Linked DNA regions of Salinarimonas sp.. Each later gene encodes a partner of the first gene's protein in a complex. Links are inferred from orthologs where the notes say so. Each region holds a gene or a part of one and is shown in the gene's direction. Other genes may lie near its edges.

Region 1 (3,926 bases):
GACGACGCTCGGCGCGACGTCGTAGAGCCGCGCGACCTTCGCCTCCGATTCCTCGGCGCGCACCGCGTCCGCCAAGGCGACAGTGGGCACGCCTCCCTGGGCGGTAATCGGCTTTCCGAAGGCGCGCGTCGGATCGATGACGATGCTGGCGCGCCCCTGGTAGGGCCGCCAGCGCACGACCGCGTCGTCCTCGATGTCGAGGTCCTTGAAGGTTCGGTCGACCACGTCCCGGAAAACGTATTGCCGGTCCCCCAGGTCGATCAGCTCCGGGGCATCCGCGTCGCGCACCGTCTCGAGAAAGATCTTCCGCCCGTCCGTTCGGAACCGGCGCGTGGAGAACGGGCGATCGTCCTCGACGTGGGCGCGCGCTGTCTCCAGGCAGGCGCGAATGGCCTGGAGGCTCAGGCCGGCCCGGAGAAAGGCGTCGACGAATCGCAGCTCGACGAGATCGCGGAAGCCGAGCTCGAGGTGGCCGGCCGCGCGCGGCAGCTGCGGCTCCCACAGCGGCCGCTGGACGACGACGACGCCGTCGCGCCGATACGCGCAGCCGCCGAGCCAGCGGTTGATCTTGGCCGGGCTGATGCGCAGGAGGCGCGACGCCTCGCGGGCGGTGTAGACGCCCGTGCCGATCGCCGCCGAAAGGTCGCCTTGGCTCGTCGCAAGCATGCACGCATCCTAGAGCAGATCGCTTCCTGATGGAATCGCGCGGGGGATTCCCTTCGAGGCCAGTTCGTGATTCACGGTAGAGGCTGGCGGAGGAGGCCAGCCGCCATGACGAAGCCCCTCTCGATGGATCTGAGGCAGCGCGTCCTCGCTGCGGTCGATGCCGGCATGAGCCGCCGGGCCGCGGCGGACCGCTTCGGGATCGCGCCGTCCGCGGCGGTGAAGTGGTTCAACCTTCGGCGCGAGACGGGCTCGGTCGCGCCGCGGGCGCAAGGCGGCGACACGCGGTCCGGGCGGATCGAGGCGCTCGGCCCGGTCATCCTCGCGATGGTGGAGGAGGCGCCGGATCTCACCCTCGTCGAGATCGCCGAGCGGCTCGAGCGCGAGCACGGCGAGCGCTTCGCGCCCTCGACGGTGCACCGCTTCTTCGGCCGCCACGGCCTGACGTTCAAAAAAAGTCCGGCCACGCCAGCGAGCAGGACCGCGCCGACGTCGCCGCGGCCCGCGAGGCCTGGTTCGAGGAGCAGCCCGAGCTCGACCCGCAGCGGCTGATCTTCATCGACGAGACCTGGCTCAACACCAAGATGGCGCGGTTGCGGGGCCGCGCCCCCGAAGGCGAGCGCCTGCGCGCCGGCATCCCTCACGGCCATTGGCGCACCACGACCTTCGTGGCCGGGCTCAGGATCGGCGGGATCGACGCGCCGATGCTGATCGACGGCGCGATCAACGCGGCGAGCTTCCTCGCCTACGTCCAGCAGGTCCTGGTTCCGACGCTGAGCCCCGGCGACGTGGTGATCATGGACAACCTCGCCAGCCACAAGACCCCCGCCGTGCGCGAGGCCATCGAGGCGGCCGGAGCCGAGCTGCGCTTCCTGCCGCCCTACAGCCCGGACTTCAACCCCATCGAGAACGCCTTCGCCAAGCTGAAGGCCCTGCTCAGGAAGGTCGCCGCCCGGACGCGCGACGCCCTCTGGAGCGCCGTCGCCGACGCCATCGAAGCCTTCCCGCCAGAGGAATGCGCGAACTTCTTCACCGCAGCAGGATATGAACCCGAGTGGTGAGAATCTGCTCTAGCGCATGGTCGGAACTGGTCCATGCCTCAATCGCCACGCTCGCGCAAGACGGGCTCTCGCGAGGCGTCCCATCCGCCGCCCCCGCCCCCGATTGGCAACGCCTCGCCTTTTGGATTAAGAGAGGCGCCGAAACTTTCCGAGCCCGCACGAGGGCGCGCCAGGGAGCGGGCGACACGCGCGCCCGCGAGGAACAGCCCCGCCATGAACTGGATCTCCGACGTCGTCCGTCCGCGCATCAAGACGCTGTTCAAGCGCGAGACCCCGGACAACCTCTGGATCAAGTGCCCCGACACCGGGCAGATGGTCTTCCACAAGGACGTGGAGGCCAATCTCTGGGTCATTCCCGGCTCGAACCATCACCTGCGCATGAGCGCGCAGGCGCGGCTCGAGAGCGTGTTCGTCGGCGGCTTCGAGGAGATCCCGCTGCCCGACGTCGCCGCCGACCCGCTCAAGTTCCGGGACGAGAAGCGCTACGCCGACCGTCTGAAGGAGAACCGCGCCAAGACCGGCATGCAAGACGCCGTGCGCGTCGCCGTCGGACCGGTGGGTGGGCTTCCGGTCACCGTCGCCGTGCAGGACTTCGCCTTCATGGGCGGCTCGCTCGGCATGGCCGCGGGCGAGGCGATCGTCACCGCGGCCGAGACCGCGCGGGCGCGCCGCACGCCCTTCGTGCTGTTCGTCGCCTCCGGCGGCGCGCGCATGCAGGAGGGCATCCTCTCGCTCATGCAGATGCCGCGCACAACGGTGGCCCTGCGCCGCCTCAAGGAGGCGGGCCTGCCCTACATCGTCGTGCTCACCCACCCGACGACGGGCGGCGTCTCGGCCTCCTACGCCATGCTGGGCGACATCCACATCGCCGAGCCCGGCGCCGTGATCGGCTTCGCCGGGGCGCGCGTGATCGAGCAGACCATCCGCGAGAAGCTGCCCGAGGGCTTCCAGCGCGCGGAATATCTCAAGGAGCACGGCATGGTGGACATGGTCGTCCACCGCCTGGAGCTGAAGGACACGCTCGTCTCGCTCTGCCGCATCCTGATGAAGGCCCCGGCCCTGGAGCCGGCGGCGCCGGCCCCGGCGCCGGTCTCGCTCGAGAAGGCCGCCAGCGCGCCCGACGAGGCGGCGATCGTCGAGCCCGCTTCGAACGAGACCCGCGAACCCGAGACCGAAGGCGCGCGCGGCTGAGGCCGCGCCACCACCTTTCCCCGACCAGACCCGAGAAGGCGCTCCCATGGAGTCCTCCGACGCCATCCTCGCGCGCCTGCTGGCGCTGCACCCGAAGACCATCGACCTGTCGCTGGCGCGCATCGAATCGCTGCTCGCGCGGCTCGGCCATCCCGAGAAGCGCCTTCCGCCGACGATCCACGTCGCCGGCACGAACGGCAAGGGCTCGACCATCGCCTTCATGCGCGCGATCCTGGAGGCCGCCGGCCTCGCCGTGCACGTCTACACCTCGCCGCATCTCGTGCGCTTCCACGAGCGCATCCGCATCGGCCGCCCCGGCGGCGGCGCCTTCGTTCCGGAAGAGCAGCTCGTCGACGTGCTGCGGGAGTGCGAGGAGGCGAACGAGGGCGCGCCCATCACGGTTTTCGAGATCACCACCGCCGCCGCGCTGAAGATCTTCGCCGACGAGCCGGCGGACGTGCTGCTGCTCGAGGTCGGTCTCGGCGGACGGCTCGACGCCACCAACGTGATCGACGAGCCCGCGGCGACGCTGGTGACGCCCATCGGCCTCGACCATGCGGAATATCTCGGCGAGACGGTGGAGAAGATCGCCGCCGAGAAGGCCGGCATCTTCAAGCGCGGCGCCCCCGCCGTGATCGCCCGGCAGGACTACGAGGCGGCCGAGCGCGTGCTCGTCGACACGGCCGAGCGCGTCGGCGCCTCCCTGGTGCGGCTGGGTGGCCAGGACTTCTCGACCCACGAGGAGAACGGCCGGCTCGTGTTCCAGGACGAGGACGGGCTCCTGGACCTGCCGATGCCGCGCCTGCCGGGCGGGCACCAGCTGACCAACGCCGGCCTCGCCGTCGCGGGGCTTCGCGCGGCGGGCTTCTCGCGCCTGCCGGCCGAGGCCTTCGAACGCGGCATGCTCGAGGCCGAGTGGCCGGGCCGGCTGCAACGCCTCACCCGCGGCGTGCTGCCGGCGCTCGCGCCGGAGGGCGCGGAGGTCTGGGTCGACGGCGGCCACAACCCGGA
Region 2 (4,025 bases), 650 kb from region 1 along the record:
CGCGATGACCATCCTGGTCGAGGCCATGCCCGAGGCGGCCGACGACGCGGCGCGGGCCGCCTCCGCCAAGGAGCTCTCGCATCACGTCAAGAGCGTGATCGGCGTGTCGGCGGCGGTGAACGTCTGCGATCCGGGCGCCGTCGAGCGCTCGCTCGGCAAGGCCAAGCGCGTCGTCGACAAGCGACCGAAGGAGTAAGCGGCACACGATGGCCCGCACCCGCGCCAACGACTACGACGACAAGCGCGGCGCGATCCTGCGCGCCTCGGCCCGCGTCTTCGGCGAGCACGGCGTCGATCGCGCCTCGATGGCGCAGATCGCCGCCGGCTGCGGCGTCTCGAAGGCTTTGCTCTACCACTACTACCAGAGCAAGGAGGAGCTCGTCTTCGACATCGTCCGCACCCATCTCGAGGAACTCGACGCGGCGCTCGTCGAGGCGGACGAGCCGAAGGCGGATCCGCGCACGCGCCTGCGAGGGCTGGTGGGCGCGATGCTCGACGTCTACCGCGACAGCGACGACGAGCACCGGGTGCAGCTCGGCGCCATGCGCCTCCTGCCGCCGGACCGGCAGCAGGCGATCCTCGCGCTCGAGCGGGATGTCGTGCGGCGCTTCTCCGGCGTGCTGCGCCTCGCCAACCCCGCTTTGGCGCAGGGGCCGCTGCTCGCGCCGGTGACGATGTCGCTGTTCGGCATGCTCAACTGGGTCTATCTCTGGTTCCGCCCCGACGGCCCCATCACCCGCGAGCAATACGCCGATCTCGCCACGCGGCTCATCCTCGACGGCGCCTCCTCCATCGGCGCGGAGGAGATGGCGGCGCTGATGGAGCGCCGCGCGTCCTGAGCCGCCCGGACCCGCCCGGCGCCTCGCCTTGACTTCCCCCCGCGTTGCGGCCAGTGTCCGCGCGCTTTCGAGGCGAGGCCGTCAGGCCGCCGCCCGGCCGATCTCATCACCGCGGTTCGATGCGCACCTATCTCGATTTCGAAAAACCCGTCGCCGAGCTCGAAGCGAAGCTCGAGGAGCTGCGCGCGCTCGGCGAGGAGCGCGACGCCGTCGCCATCACGGACGACATCGCGCGCCTCGAGGCGAAGGCGAGCGAGGCGCTCAAGGGCCTCTACGCCGCGCTCACGCCCTGGCAGAAGACGCTGGTCGCGCGCCATCCGCAGCGCCCGCACTTCCTCGACTACGCGAAGGCGCTCATCACCGAGTTCACCCCGCTCGCCGGCGACCGCAAGTACGCCGAGGACGAGGCGGTGGTCGGCGGCTTCGGCCGCTTCCGCGGCGAGCCGGTCTGCGTCATCGGCCAGGAGAAGGGCTCGGACACCAAGTCCCGCATCCGGCACAATTTCGGAATGGCCCGGCCCGAGGGCTACCGCAAGGCCGTGCGGCTGATGGAGATGGCCGAGCGCTTCGGCCTGCCGATGATCGCCTTCGTCGACACGGCCGGCGCCTATCCCGGCATCGACGCCGAGGAGCGCGGCCAGGCCGAGGCCATCGCCCGCTCCACCGAGGCCTGCCTCGCGCTCGGCGTGCCCAACGTCGCCCTCGTCATCGGGGAGGGCGGCTCCGGCGGCGCGATCGCGCTCGCGACCGCGAACAAGGTGCTGATGCTCGAGCACGCGATCTACTCGGTGATCTCGCCGGAGGGCGCGGCCTCGATCCTGTGGCGCGATGCGGCCCGTGCGCAGGACGCCGCGACCGCGATGAAGATCACGGCGCAGGACCTGCTCAAGCTCGGCGTGATCGACGCCGTCGTCTCGGAGCCGATCGGCGGGGCGCATCGCGACCCCGAGGGCGTCATCCAGGCCGCGGGCAACGCCATCGCCGCCGCGCTCGCCGACCTCGCCCCCCTGTCTCCCGACGCGATCCGCGCCCAGCGCGCCGACAAGTTCCTCGCCATCGGCCGCAAGCTCTGACCCCTCCGGTCTTGACGAATCGGTAACCGTATTTGAACGCGCGCCGCAGGGGGCTCCCTCTTGCGGTAAGGTTCGCGTAAGGCTAACGATCCTAAGGCTAGGGGGACGCGCGGCTCGGCCGGCCCATCGGGCCCGGTCGCCGGCGATGAGGACACGCGCCGCGACGGCGCGAGGAGAGTGGGGACCCCATGGTGAGAAAAGCCGCGCTCGTCGCCGCTCTGGCGCTTTCCCTGGCCGCCTGCCAGGAGAGCACCGTCTCGTCCAACCGGCACCTGCAGCCGATCCCGCCGCAGACCCTCGCGCTGATGTCCACGAAGGGCATGGACCAGGACGACCCGATCCTGGTCCGCGTGTTCAAGATGGAATCCGAGCTCGAGGTCTGGAAGAAGGCCGAGGACGGCCAGTACGCGCTCCTCAAGACCTACCCGATCTGCCGTTGGTCCGGGCAGCTCGGCCCGAAGATGCGCGAGGGCGACCGGCAGGCGCCGGAGGGCTTCTACGCCGTCTCGCCGGGGCTGATGAACCCGAACTCGAGCTTCTATCTCTCGTTCAACACCGGCTTCCCCAACGCGTTCGACCGCGCTCACGGCCGCACCGGCTCGCACCTGATGGTGCACGGCTCGTGCACCTCGCGCGGCTGCTTCGCCATGACGGACGAGGCCATCGCCGAGGTCTACGCCCTCGCCCGCGAGGCCTTCGAGGGCGGCCAGCGCGCCTTCCAGTTCCAGTCCTATCCGTTCCGGATGACGCCGGAGAACCTCGCCCAGTCCCGCTACGACCCGAACAGCGCCTTCTGGCGCAACCTGAAGGAAGGCTGGGACTATTTCGAGGTCACGCGCCGCGAGCCGCCGGTCGAGGTCTGCGGCGGCCGCTATTCCTTCGGGACGGAGAACTGCACGCCGATCGACGGCACGGTCGCCGCCGCCGTGCGCGCCCGCGCCCTGCAGGACGAGGTCGAGATCGCCCGGCTGATCGAGGCCGGCGAGCCCGCCGTGCGCGTCGTCTACGAGGACGGCGGCGGTCATCCCTCCTTCGGCCTCGCCAACGCCACGACGACGGACGTCTCCAGCGCCACCGCCTTCGCGGCCCTGGACGCCGGTCGGGCGCAGAACGACGATCGGCTCGGCATCGTCAGCCGTCCCGAGGCGCTCGCCGCCGGGCCGCGCCTCGTTCCGGTCGATTCGAACGGCCGGCCGATCGAGCCGGAGGCTCCGGCGACCGCCGTCGCGACGGCGCCCGCGCCGCAGCCGGGCGCACCGGCCGCGACCGCCGCGGCGCCCGCGCCGCAGCCCGGCGAAGCGACCCGCACCGAGCCGTTCTACGCCCGCATGCTCGGCGGCCTGTTCTCGAACCTGCCCTTCGGCGGCGCGCCCGAGCCGGCCGCTCCGGTGAGCGCGCCGACGCCGCCCCAGCGCGGCGCGGCCTTGATCCCTGGCGCGCAGCCGACGGGGCCGGCGACCGGCTATTCCGCACTTCGCTGACCCGAAGCCTGTGCGGGGTTGATCCCCCCGCGAAGCCGCACCACCCTCCCGGGTCGATCGATCCGGGAGGGTTCTTCATGCCGCCACGGCCCGTGCTTCGTCGTATCCGCGCCGCCGCTTTCGGGCTCGCCCTCGCCGCGGGGCCCGCGGCGGCGCTCGACCTGCCGCTGCCGGACCCCGCTGCGCCGCCCACCACCTCCGACGTGCTGGAGGCCACCCTCGCCGAGGCGCTCGCGGTGCGCGGCCGCGACGCCTATCTCGCCCTCGTCACGCAGGAGGCGGAGCGCCACGGCATCCCCGCGGAGCTGGCCGACGCGGTGGTGACGGTCGAGAGCTCCTACGATCCGGGCGCGGCCGGGGCGCTCGACGAGGTGGGGCTGATGCAGGTGCGCCCGGGCACGGCGGCCATGCTCGGCTTCCAGGGTACGACGCGCGCGCTCTACGCGCCGGCGGTGAACGTGCGCTACGGCGTGCGCTACCTCGCCGAGGCCTGGCGGCTCGCCGACGGCGATCTCTGCCGCGCCCTGATGAAGTACCGCGCCGGCCACGGCGAGACGCGCATGAGCGCGCGCTCGGTGGCCTATTGCGTGCGCGCCATCGCGCATCTCAAGCAGATCGGCTCGCCGCTGAGC
Region 3 (4,039 bases), 860 kb from region 1 along the record:
ACGCGGGCGCCTACACCCACACCTCGATCGCCCTGCGGGACGCGATCGCCGGCTCGGGCGCGCTCGCGGTCGAGATCCACCTCTCGAACGTGCACGCCCGCGAGAGCTTCCGCCACCATTCCATGATCGCGCCCGTCTGCAAGGGCGTCATCGCCGGCTTCGGCGCCGCGAGCTACACGCTCGGCTTCGACGCCTGCCTGTCGGCGCTGCGCGCCCGGCCCGACGCCGCCGCGCGCCCCTGAACGAGTAGGAGCACCCTCACCCATGGCCAGGAACAGCCCCTTCGATCCCGAGCTCGTGCGCGAGCTCGCCGGTCTCATCTCCGAGACGGACCTGACCGAGATCGAGGTCGAGAAGGGCGATCTGCGCATCCGCGTCGCGCGCCAGCCGGCGCAGGCCCTCACCGTCGCCGCGCCGCACTACGCGCCGCAAGCCGCGCCGGCGCACGCTCCGGCCGCGCCCGCGCCGGCCGCCGCCATGGCGGCGCCGCCGGCGCCCGCGCCGAAGGCGTCCCCGCGCGAGCATCCCGGCGCCGTCACCTCGCCGATGGTCGGCACCGCCTATCGCCGTCCCTCGCCCGAGGCGAAGCCCTTCGTCGAGGTGGGCTCCCAGGTCGAGGCCGGGCAGCGCGTCCTGCTGATCGAGGCGATGAAGACGTTCAACGACATCGTCGCGCCGCGCGCCGGCACCGTCGTCGAGGTCCTGTTCGAGGACGGGCAGCCGGTGGAGTTCGGCGAGCCCCTGATGATCATCGAATGACGGCCGGGCGCATGTTCGACAAGATCCTCATCGCGAACCGGGGCGAGATCGCGCTGCGCATCCTGCGCGCCGCGAAGGAGCTCGGCATCGCGACCGTCGCGGTGCATTCCACCGCCGACACCGACGCCATGCACGTGCGCCTCGCCGACGAGAGCGTCTGCATCGGCCCGCCGCCCGCGCGCGACAGCTACCTGAACGTCCCGGCGCTGATCTCGGCCTGCGAGATCACCGGCGCCGACGCGATCCACCCCGGCTACGGGTTCCTGTCGGAGAACGCCCGCTTCGCGGAGGTGCTGGCGGACCACAAGATCGCCTTCATCGGGCCCAAGCCCGAGCACATCCGCATCATGGGCGACAAGATCGAGGCGAAGCGCACCGCCAAGCGCCTCGGCATCCCCTGCGTGCCCGGCTCCGAGGGCGGCGTCGACGACGAGGACAGCGCGCGCCGCGTGGCGGCGGAGATCGGCTATCCCGTCTTGATCAAGGCCGCCGCCGGCGGCGGCGGGCGCGGCATGAAGGTCGCGCGCGACGAGGGCGAGCTCGTCCACGCCTTCGTCACCGCCCGCACCGAGGCCAAGGCCGCCTTCGGCGACGACGCGGTCTATATCGAGAAGTACCTCGAGAAGCCCCGCCACATCGAGATCCAGGTCCTCGGCGACGGGCGCGGCAACGCGATCCACCTCGGCGAGCGCGACTGCTCGCTGCAACGCCGCCACCAGAAGGTCTGGGAGGAGGGCCCCTCGCCGGCGCTCAACGCCGAGGAGCGCGCCCGCATCGGCGGGATCGTCGCCAAGGCAATGCAGGAGCTGCACTACGCCGGCGCCGGCACGGTGGAATTCCTGTACGAGAACGGGGAATTCTACTTCATCGAGATGAACACCCGTATCCAGGTGGAGCATCCCGTGACCGAGATGATCACCGGGATCGATCTCGTGAACGAGCAGATCCGCATCGCCGCCGGCAACCCGCTCACGGTCCGCCAGGAGGACGTGCGGATCGAGGGCCACGCGGTGGAGTGCCGCATCAACGCCGAGCATCCCGCGACCTTCCGGCCCTCGCCCGGCACCATCACCTATTTCCACCCGCCGGGCGGGCTCGGCGTGCGCGTCGATTCCGCCGCCTACCAGGGCTATCGCATCCCGCCGCACTACGATTCGCTCGTCGGCAAGCTGATCGTGCACGGCCGCACGCGCAACGAGTGCCTGATGCGCCTTCGCCGCGCCCTCGACGAGTTCGTCGTCGACGGCGTCGACACGACGCTCCCCCTTTTCAGGACGCTCGTTCGGAACCAAGATATCCAGAACGGCCTGTACGACATCCATTGGCTGGAGCACTTTCTCAAGACCGGGGGGCTGGACGAAAGCCCGTGACCCCCGGCGCGCCCACGGGACCCTGATGCACAGCGGCATCGTCCAGATCACGCCGGAGATCGTCCTGCGCGCCTACGCCGCGGGCATCTTTCCCATGGCGGAGAGCGCGGAGGATCCCGGCATCTACTGGGTGGAGCCGCGCGAGCGCGGGATCATCCCGCTCGACGGCTTCCACGTGAACAAGCGCCTCGTCCGCACGGTGCGGGCGGACGTGTTCGAGGTGCGGGTCGACACCGATTTCGAGGGCGTCATCGACGGCTGCGCCGCGCCGGGGCCGGACCGGGAGAAGACCTGGATCAATTCCCGCATCCGGCGCATCTACGGCGACCTGTTCGACCTCGGCTATTGCCACACGGTGGAGGTCTGGGACGGGAACGCGCTCGTCGGCGGGCTCTACGGGGTGAGCCTCGGCGCCGCCTTCTTCGGCGAGAGCATGTTCCACCGCGCCCGCGACGCCTCGAAGGTGGCGCTCGTCCACCTCGTGGCCCGCCTCAAGCGCGGCGGCTACATGCTGCTCGACACGCAATTCGTGACGGAGCACCTCGCGCAGTTCGGCGCGAGCGAGGTCTCGCGGCGCGAGTACAAGCGCCTGCTCGGCGAGGCGCTCGCCTACGAAGCGCGCTGGGACGCCTGGCCCGTGGGCGAGCCCGTCTCGGGCGCGCAGGCGCTCGACATGATCGCCACGAAGCGGCGCATGCCGTGAGGGGAGGGCCGCCTCCGGCGGCCGCGGCCCCTGGACGCTCGGCGCGAGCCGAGACATGCTCTCGGTCGACCCACGTCCCGAGGAAGCCGTCGCATGCCCGCCAGTCCCGCCTCCATCCGCGCCGCGAGCCCCGCCGACGAGCCGGCGCTCGCGCGGCTCTATGCGGCCGCGTTCCCGGAGGAGGACCTTTTTCCGATCGTGAAGGCCCTGTCGGGGCTCGGCGACGTGGTGCTCTCGCTCGTCGCGACCGCCGACGAGCGAGGGGGCGGGCAACCGGAGGGAACGCGGGCGCCGATCCTGGGGCACGTCGCCTTCAGCCGCTGCGGGGTGGACGGGCGCGCGGCGCCGCTGGCGCTGCTCGCGCCGCTCTGCGCGGCGCCGGAGGCCCAGCGCGGCGGGATCGGCTCGGCGCTGGTTCGGGAAGGCTTCCGCCGCCTCGAGGAGGCGGGCGTGCGGCGCGTGCTGGTGCTCGGCGATCCCGGCTATTACGGCCGCTTCGGATTTACGCCCGAGACCGCGATCGCGCCGCCCTACGATCTTCCCGAGGCGTGGCGCGCGGCCTGGCAGGGGGCGTCGCTCGGCGACGGGCCGGCGCCGCCGCCCGGCCGGCTCACCCCGCCCGGGCCGTGGATGCGGCCCGCGCTATGGGGGCCGTGAGCGCGGCCCGAAACGAAAAGCGCCGGCCTTTCGGCCGGCGCTCTCGCGTCTCGTTGGCTCTCGCGGCGCGGATTACGCGACGGCGAGCTTGTCCGCCGAGGACTTGCCGGTGCGGCGGTCGGCGACGATCTCGTAGGAGACCTTCTGGCCCTCGTTGAGGCCGCGCAGGCCCGCGCGCTCGACGGCGGAGATGTGGACGAACACGTCGTTTCCGCCCTCGTCGGGCTGAATGAAGCCGTAGCCCTTGGTCGTGTTGAACCACTTCACGGTGCCGGTCTGCATGACGATTCCTTTCAAGGCATGCTGGTAGGCTCGGGCGTGCGCGACTGGCGCCCGCCCATGGGATATCGATGTCTTGGTAGAGGGGTCGTCAGCCGCGCCGTGAAGCGCTCCTGGCCAAGTCGTCCGGCCGAAAACTCGATGCTGTTCAGATAAGGGGGAAATGGGGCGTTTCCAAGATGGCCGGCGTGGATATTTTCGCGGCTCCGCGCCGGCCCCGCCCACCCCTCAATGATTGTCCCGCGGCACCCCGAACGTCGAGGCGATGCGC
Region 4 (4,019 bases), 860 kb from region 1 along the record:
GGATGTCGCGGCCGTCCGCTATCTCACGGCGACCGGGCAGTCCCCCGTTGGCATGATCACGACCTTCCGGCGCTTCGCGGATACGGGCCTCTTCCGCTCTAGCATCGATCCCTACCTGCAGAGCCATCCGCTGCCGGCCGAGCGCATCTCGCAGCTGGAGCGGCTCGCGGCGGAGAGCCCCTATCGCGACCGCAGGGACCCGCCGGCGCTGCAGGCCCGCCACGATCTCGCGCGCGCAAAGCTGTTCGGCTTCGTCGACAGCCCCGAGTCGGTGCTGCGCCGCTATCCGCCCTACGACACGTCCGCGCCGGCGCGCTACGCCCGCGCGGTCGCCGCCCATCGCACCGGCCGCTCGCGCGAGGCGGTGGAGGCGATCGACGGGCTGATCCGCGAGCAGCCCTCGAACCCCTACTTCCACGAGCTGCGCGGGCAGCTCCTGCTCGAGAGCGCGCGCCCGCGCGAGGCCGTCGAGAGCCTGCGCCGCGCCGTGCAGCTCTCCGACGGCGCGCCGACGATCCGCGTGCTCTACGGCCAGACGTTGATCGCGCTCGGCGACGGCGCGAGCCTGGAGGAGGCGGTCCGCCAGCTGGAACGCGCGACGCGCGCCGAGCCCGAATCACCGGACGCCTACCGTCATCTCGCCATGGCTTATGGCCGCACCGGGCAGATCGGTCTCGCCGAGCTCGCCACCGCGGAGTACTACATGGCCGCGGGCGACGTCACCAACGGCCAGACGCAGGCGTTCCGCGCCATGCGCAGCCTCGTGGAAGGCACGCCCGCCTGGCGGCGCGCGCGCGACATCTACGAGTTCGTTCCCGAGAACCGCCGCTGAACCGAAAGCCGCGCAAGCACAGGACCGACAGACCCATGTTCTCGTACCTCAAGACGACCGCCGCCGCCGCCGGCTTCGCCGCCCTTCTCGCCGTCGCCGCGGGCGCAGCGCCGCAGTCTCTCGCGCAGGACGCGACCTTCGACGCCGCCGAGCGCGAGGCCATCGGCGAGATCGTCCGCGAGTACCTGCTCGAGAATCCCGAGATCATGCGCGAGGTCTTCGCCGAGCTCGAGCGCCGCGAGGTCGCCGCGCAGGAGGCCCGCCAGCGCGAGGCGCTCACCGAGTCGGCCGAGCTGCTGTTCCGCTCGCCGGACGACGTGGTGCTGGGCAACCCGGAAGGCGACGTCACCCTGGTCGAGTTCTTCGACTACAATTGCGGCTTCTGCAAGCGCGCGCTCGGCGACGTCATGGCGATGATCGAGAAGGATCCGAACCTGCGCGTCGTGCTCAAGGACTTCCCGGTCCTCGGCCCGGGCTCCCTCGGCGCCGCGCGCGTCGGCATCGCCGCCTTCGAGCAGATGGACGCCGAGGAGGCCGCGCGCTTCCACATGGACGTGCTCAATTCCCGCGGCCAGATCGACGCCGACCGCGCGCTCCAGGTCGCCGAGGAGATGGGCCTCGACATGGCGCGCCTCGACGAGGACATGAAGTCCGAGCGCGTGCGCGAGATCATCACCGCCAACGTCGAGCTCGCCGACAAGCTCGGCCTCACCGGCACGCCGGCCTGGGTGGTCGGCGACGGCGTGATCTTCGGCGCGGTGGGCGAGGAGCGCCTCACCCAGGCGGTGGAGAACACCCGCGCCTGCGGAAGCCCGAGCTGCTGATCGCGCTGTGGGCGGGGGCGGCGGATGCGGCGATCCGCGCCGCTTCCCCCTTTCGTCGCACGCGGCTTCCCGCTATGACGGCGCGTCGGGCGGCGCGGCGGGCGCTCGCCCGTGCGCACGGTCGACGGTGACATGCTCGAGATCCACGTCCTCAACGGTCCCAACCTCAACCTCCTCGGCCGGCGCGAGCCCGCCGTGTACGGCCACGAGACGCTGGCCGACATCGAGGCGCGGCTGCGGGCGAAGGCCGAGGCCGAGGGCGTGGCGCTGACCTTCCTGCAGACGAACGACGAGGGCGCCCTCGTCAGCGCCGTGCAGGAGGCGGGCCTGAAGGGCGCGGGCGTCGTGATCAACGCGGGCGCCTACACCCACACCTCGATCGCCCTGCGGGACGCGATCGCCGGCTCGGGCGCGCTCGCGGTCGAGATCCACCTCTCGAACGTGCACGCCCGCGAGAGCTTCCGCCACCATTCCATGATCGCGCCCGTCTGCAAGGGCGTCATCGCCGGCTTCGGCGCCGCGAGCTACACGCTCGGCTTCGACGCCTGCCTGTCGGCGCTGCGCGCCCGGCCCGACGCCGCCGCGCGCCCCTGAACGAGTAGGAGCACCCTCACCCATGGCCAGGAACAGCCCCTTCGATCCCGAGCTCGTGCGCGAGCTCGCCGGTCTCATCTCCGAGACGGACCTGACCGAGATCGAGGTCGAGAAGGGCGATCTGCGCATCCGCGTCGCGCGCCAGCCGGCGCAGGCCCTCACCGTCGCCGCGCCGCACTACGCGCCGCAAGCCGCGCCGGCGCACGCTCCGGCCGCGCCCGCGCCGGCCGCCGCCATGGCGGCGCCGCCGGCGCCCGCGCCGAAGGCGTCCCCGCGCGAGCATCCCGGCGCCGTCACCTCGCCGATGGTCGGCACCGCCTATCGCCGTCCCTCGCCCGAGGCGAAGCCCTTCGTCGAGGTGGGCTCCCAGGTCGAGGCCGGGCAGCGCGTCCTGCTGATCGAGGCGATGAAGACGTTCAACGACATCGTCGCGCCGCGCGCCGGCACCGTCGTCGAGGTCCTGTTCGAGGACGGGCAGCCGGTGGAGTTCGGCGAGCCCCTGATGATCATCGAATGACGGCCGGGCGCATGTTCGACAAGATCCTCATCGCGAACCGGGGCGAGATCGCGCTGCGCATCCTGCGCGCCGCGAAGGAGCTCGGCATCGCGACCGTCGCGGTGCATTCCACCGCCGACACCGACGCCATGCACGTGCGCCTCGCCGACGAGAGCGTCTGCATCGGCCCGCCGCCCGCGCGCGACAGCTACCTGAACGTCCCGGCGCTGATCTCGGCCTGCGAGATCACCGGCGCCGACGCGATCCACCCCGGCTACGGGTTCCTGTCGGAGAACGCCCGCTTCGCGGAGGTGCTGGCGGACCACAAGATCGCCTTCATCGGGCCCAAGCCCGAGCACATCCGCATCATGGGCGACAAGATCGAGGCGAAGCGCACCGCCAAGCGCCTCGGCATCCCCTGCGTGCCCGGCTCCGAGGGCGGCGTCGACGACGAGGACAGCGCGCGCCGCGTGGCGGCGGAGATCGGCTATCCCGTCTTGATCAAGGCCGCCGCCGGCGGCGGCGGGCGCGGCATGAAGGTCGCGCGCGACGAGGGCGAGCTCGTCCACGCCTTCGTCACCGCCCGCACCGAGGCCAAGGCCGCCTTCGGCGACGACGCGGTCTATATCGAGAAGTACCTCGAGAAGCCCCGCCACATCGAGATCCAGGTCCTCGGCGACGGGCGCGGCAACGCGATCCACCTCGGCGAGCGCGACTGCTCGCTGCAACGCCGCCACCAGAAGGTCTGGGAGGAGGGCCCCTCGCCGGCGCTCAACGCCGAGGAGCGCGCCCGCATCGGCGGGATCGTCGCCAAGGCAATGCAGGAGCTGCACTACGCCGGCGCCGGCACGGTGGAATTCCTGTACGAGAACGGGGAATTCTACTTCATCGAGATGAACACCCGTATCCAGGTGGAGCATCCCGTGACCGAGATGATCACCGGGATCGATCTCGTGAACGAGCAGATCCGCATCGCCGCCGGCAACCCGCTCACGGTCCGCCAGGAGGACGTGCGGATCGAGGGCCACGCGGTGGAGTGCCGCATCAACGCCGAGCATCCCGCGACCTTCCGGCCCTCGCCCGGCACCATCACCTATTTCCACCCGCCGGGCGGGCTCGGCGTGCGCGTCGATTCCGCCGCCTACCAGGGCTATCGCATCCCGCCGCACTACGATTCGCTCGTCGGCAAGCTGATCGTGCACGGCCGCACGCGCAACGAGTGCCTGATGCGCCTTCGCCGCGCCCTCGACGAGTTCGTCGTCGACGGCGTCGA

What was found.
Region 2: the proteins of accD (region 1) and ABL310_RS23355 are in contact, whole or in part, in a solved structure (PDB 8UXZ), measured with the Escherichia coli proteins. The link is inferred for Salinarimonas sp. from one-to-one orthologs.
Region 3: the proteins of accD (region 1) and accC are in contact, whole or in part, in a solved structure (PDB 8UXZ), measured with the Escherichia coli proteins. The link is inferred for Salinarimonas sp. from one-to-one orthologs.
Region 4: the proteins of accD (region 1) and accB are in contact, whole or in part, in a solved structure (PDB 8UXZ), measured with the Escherichia coli proteins. The link is inferred for Salinarimonas sp. from one-to-one orthologs.

The regions. Positions count from the first base shown.
Region 1 is NZ_CP157794.1:4,387,649-4,391,574, forward strand. What follows is about bases 1,091-3,926. They hold accD (acetyl-CoA carboxylase, carboxyltransferase subunit beta), read left to right. Parts: upstream 1,091-1,937; coding sequence 1,938-2,915; downstream 2,916-3,926. Other genes in these bases: ABL310_RS20265 (folylpolyglutamate synthase/dihydrofolate synthase family protein), read left to right, coding at 2,962-3,926. Also shown: ABL310_RS20250 (hypothetical protein), read right to left, coding at 1-666.
Region 2 is NZ_CP157794.1:5,033,414-5,037,438, reverse strand. The notes cover bases 1-2,935. They hold ABL310_RS23355 (acetyl-CoA carboxylase carboxyltransferase subunit alpha), read left to right. Parts: upstream 1-958; coding sequence 959-1,912; downstream 1,913-2,935. Other genes in these bases: ABL310_RS23350 (murein L,D-transpeptidase family protein), read left to right, coding at 2,101-2,935; ABL310_RS23360 (TetR/AcrR family transcriptional regulator), read left to right, coding at 207-839; paaK (phenylacetate--CoA ligase PaaK), read left to right, coding at 1-196. Also shown: more of ABL310_RS23350, read left to right, coding at 2,936-3,393; ABL310_RS23345 (transglycosylase SLT domain-containing protein), read left to right, coding at 3,471-4,025. UniProt on the Escherichia coli protein: Component of the acetyl coenzyme A carboxylase (ACC) complex. First, biotin carboxylase catalyzes the carboxylation of biotin on its carrier protein (BCCP) and then the CO(2) group is transferred by the carboxyltransferase to acetyl-CoA to form malonyl-CoA.
Region 3 is NZ_CP157794.1:3,530,035-3,534,073, reverse strand. The notes cover bases 1-2,949. They hold accC (acetyl-CoA carboxylase biotin carboxylase subunit), read left to right. Parts: upstream 1-770; coding sequence 771-2,129; downstream 2,130-2,949. Other genes in these bases: ABL310_RS16260 (GNAT family N-acetyltransferase), read left to right, coding at 2,926-2,949; aat (leucyl/phenylalanyl-tRNA--protein transferase), read left to right, coding at 2,155-2,832; accB (acetyl-CoA carboxylase biotin carboxyl carrier protein), read left to right, coding at 265-759; aroQ (type II 3-dehydroquinate dehydratase), read left to right, coding at 1-242. Also shown: more of ABL310_RS16260, read left to right, coding at 2,950-3,489; ABL310_RS16255 (cold-shock protein), read right to left, coding at 3,562-3,771; ABL310_RS16250 (IlvD/Edd family dehydratase), read right to left, coding at 3,997-4,039. UniProt on the Escherichia coli protein: This protein is a component of the acetyl coenzyme A carboxylase complex; first, biotin carboxylase catalyzes the carboxylation of the carrier protein and then the transcarboxylase transfers the carboxyl group to form malonyl-CoA.
Region 4 is NZ_CP157794.1:3,532,063-3,536,081, reverse strand. The notes cover bases 1,091-4,019. They hold accB (acetyl-CoA carboxylase biotin carboxyl carrier protein), read left to right. Parts: upstream 1,091-2,272; coding sequence 2,273-2,767; downstream 2,768-4,019. Other genes in these bases: accC (acetyl-CoA carboxylase biotin carboxylase subunit), read left to right, coding at 2,779-4,019; aroQ (type II 3-dehydroquinate dehydratase), read left to right, coding at 1,789-2,250; ABL310_RS16285 (DsbA family protein), read left to right, coding at 1,091-1,656. Also shown: ABL310_RS16290 (M48 family metalloprotease), read left to right, coding at 1-832; more of ABL310_RS16285, read left to right, coding at 868-1,090. UniProt on the Escherichia coli protein: This protein is a component of the acetyl coenzyme A carboxylase complex; first, biotin carboxylase catalyzes the carboxylation of the carrier protein and then the transcarboxylase transfers the carboxyl group to form malonyl-CoA.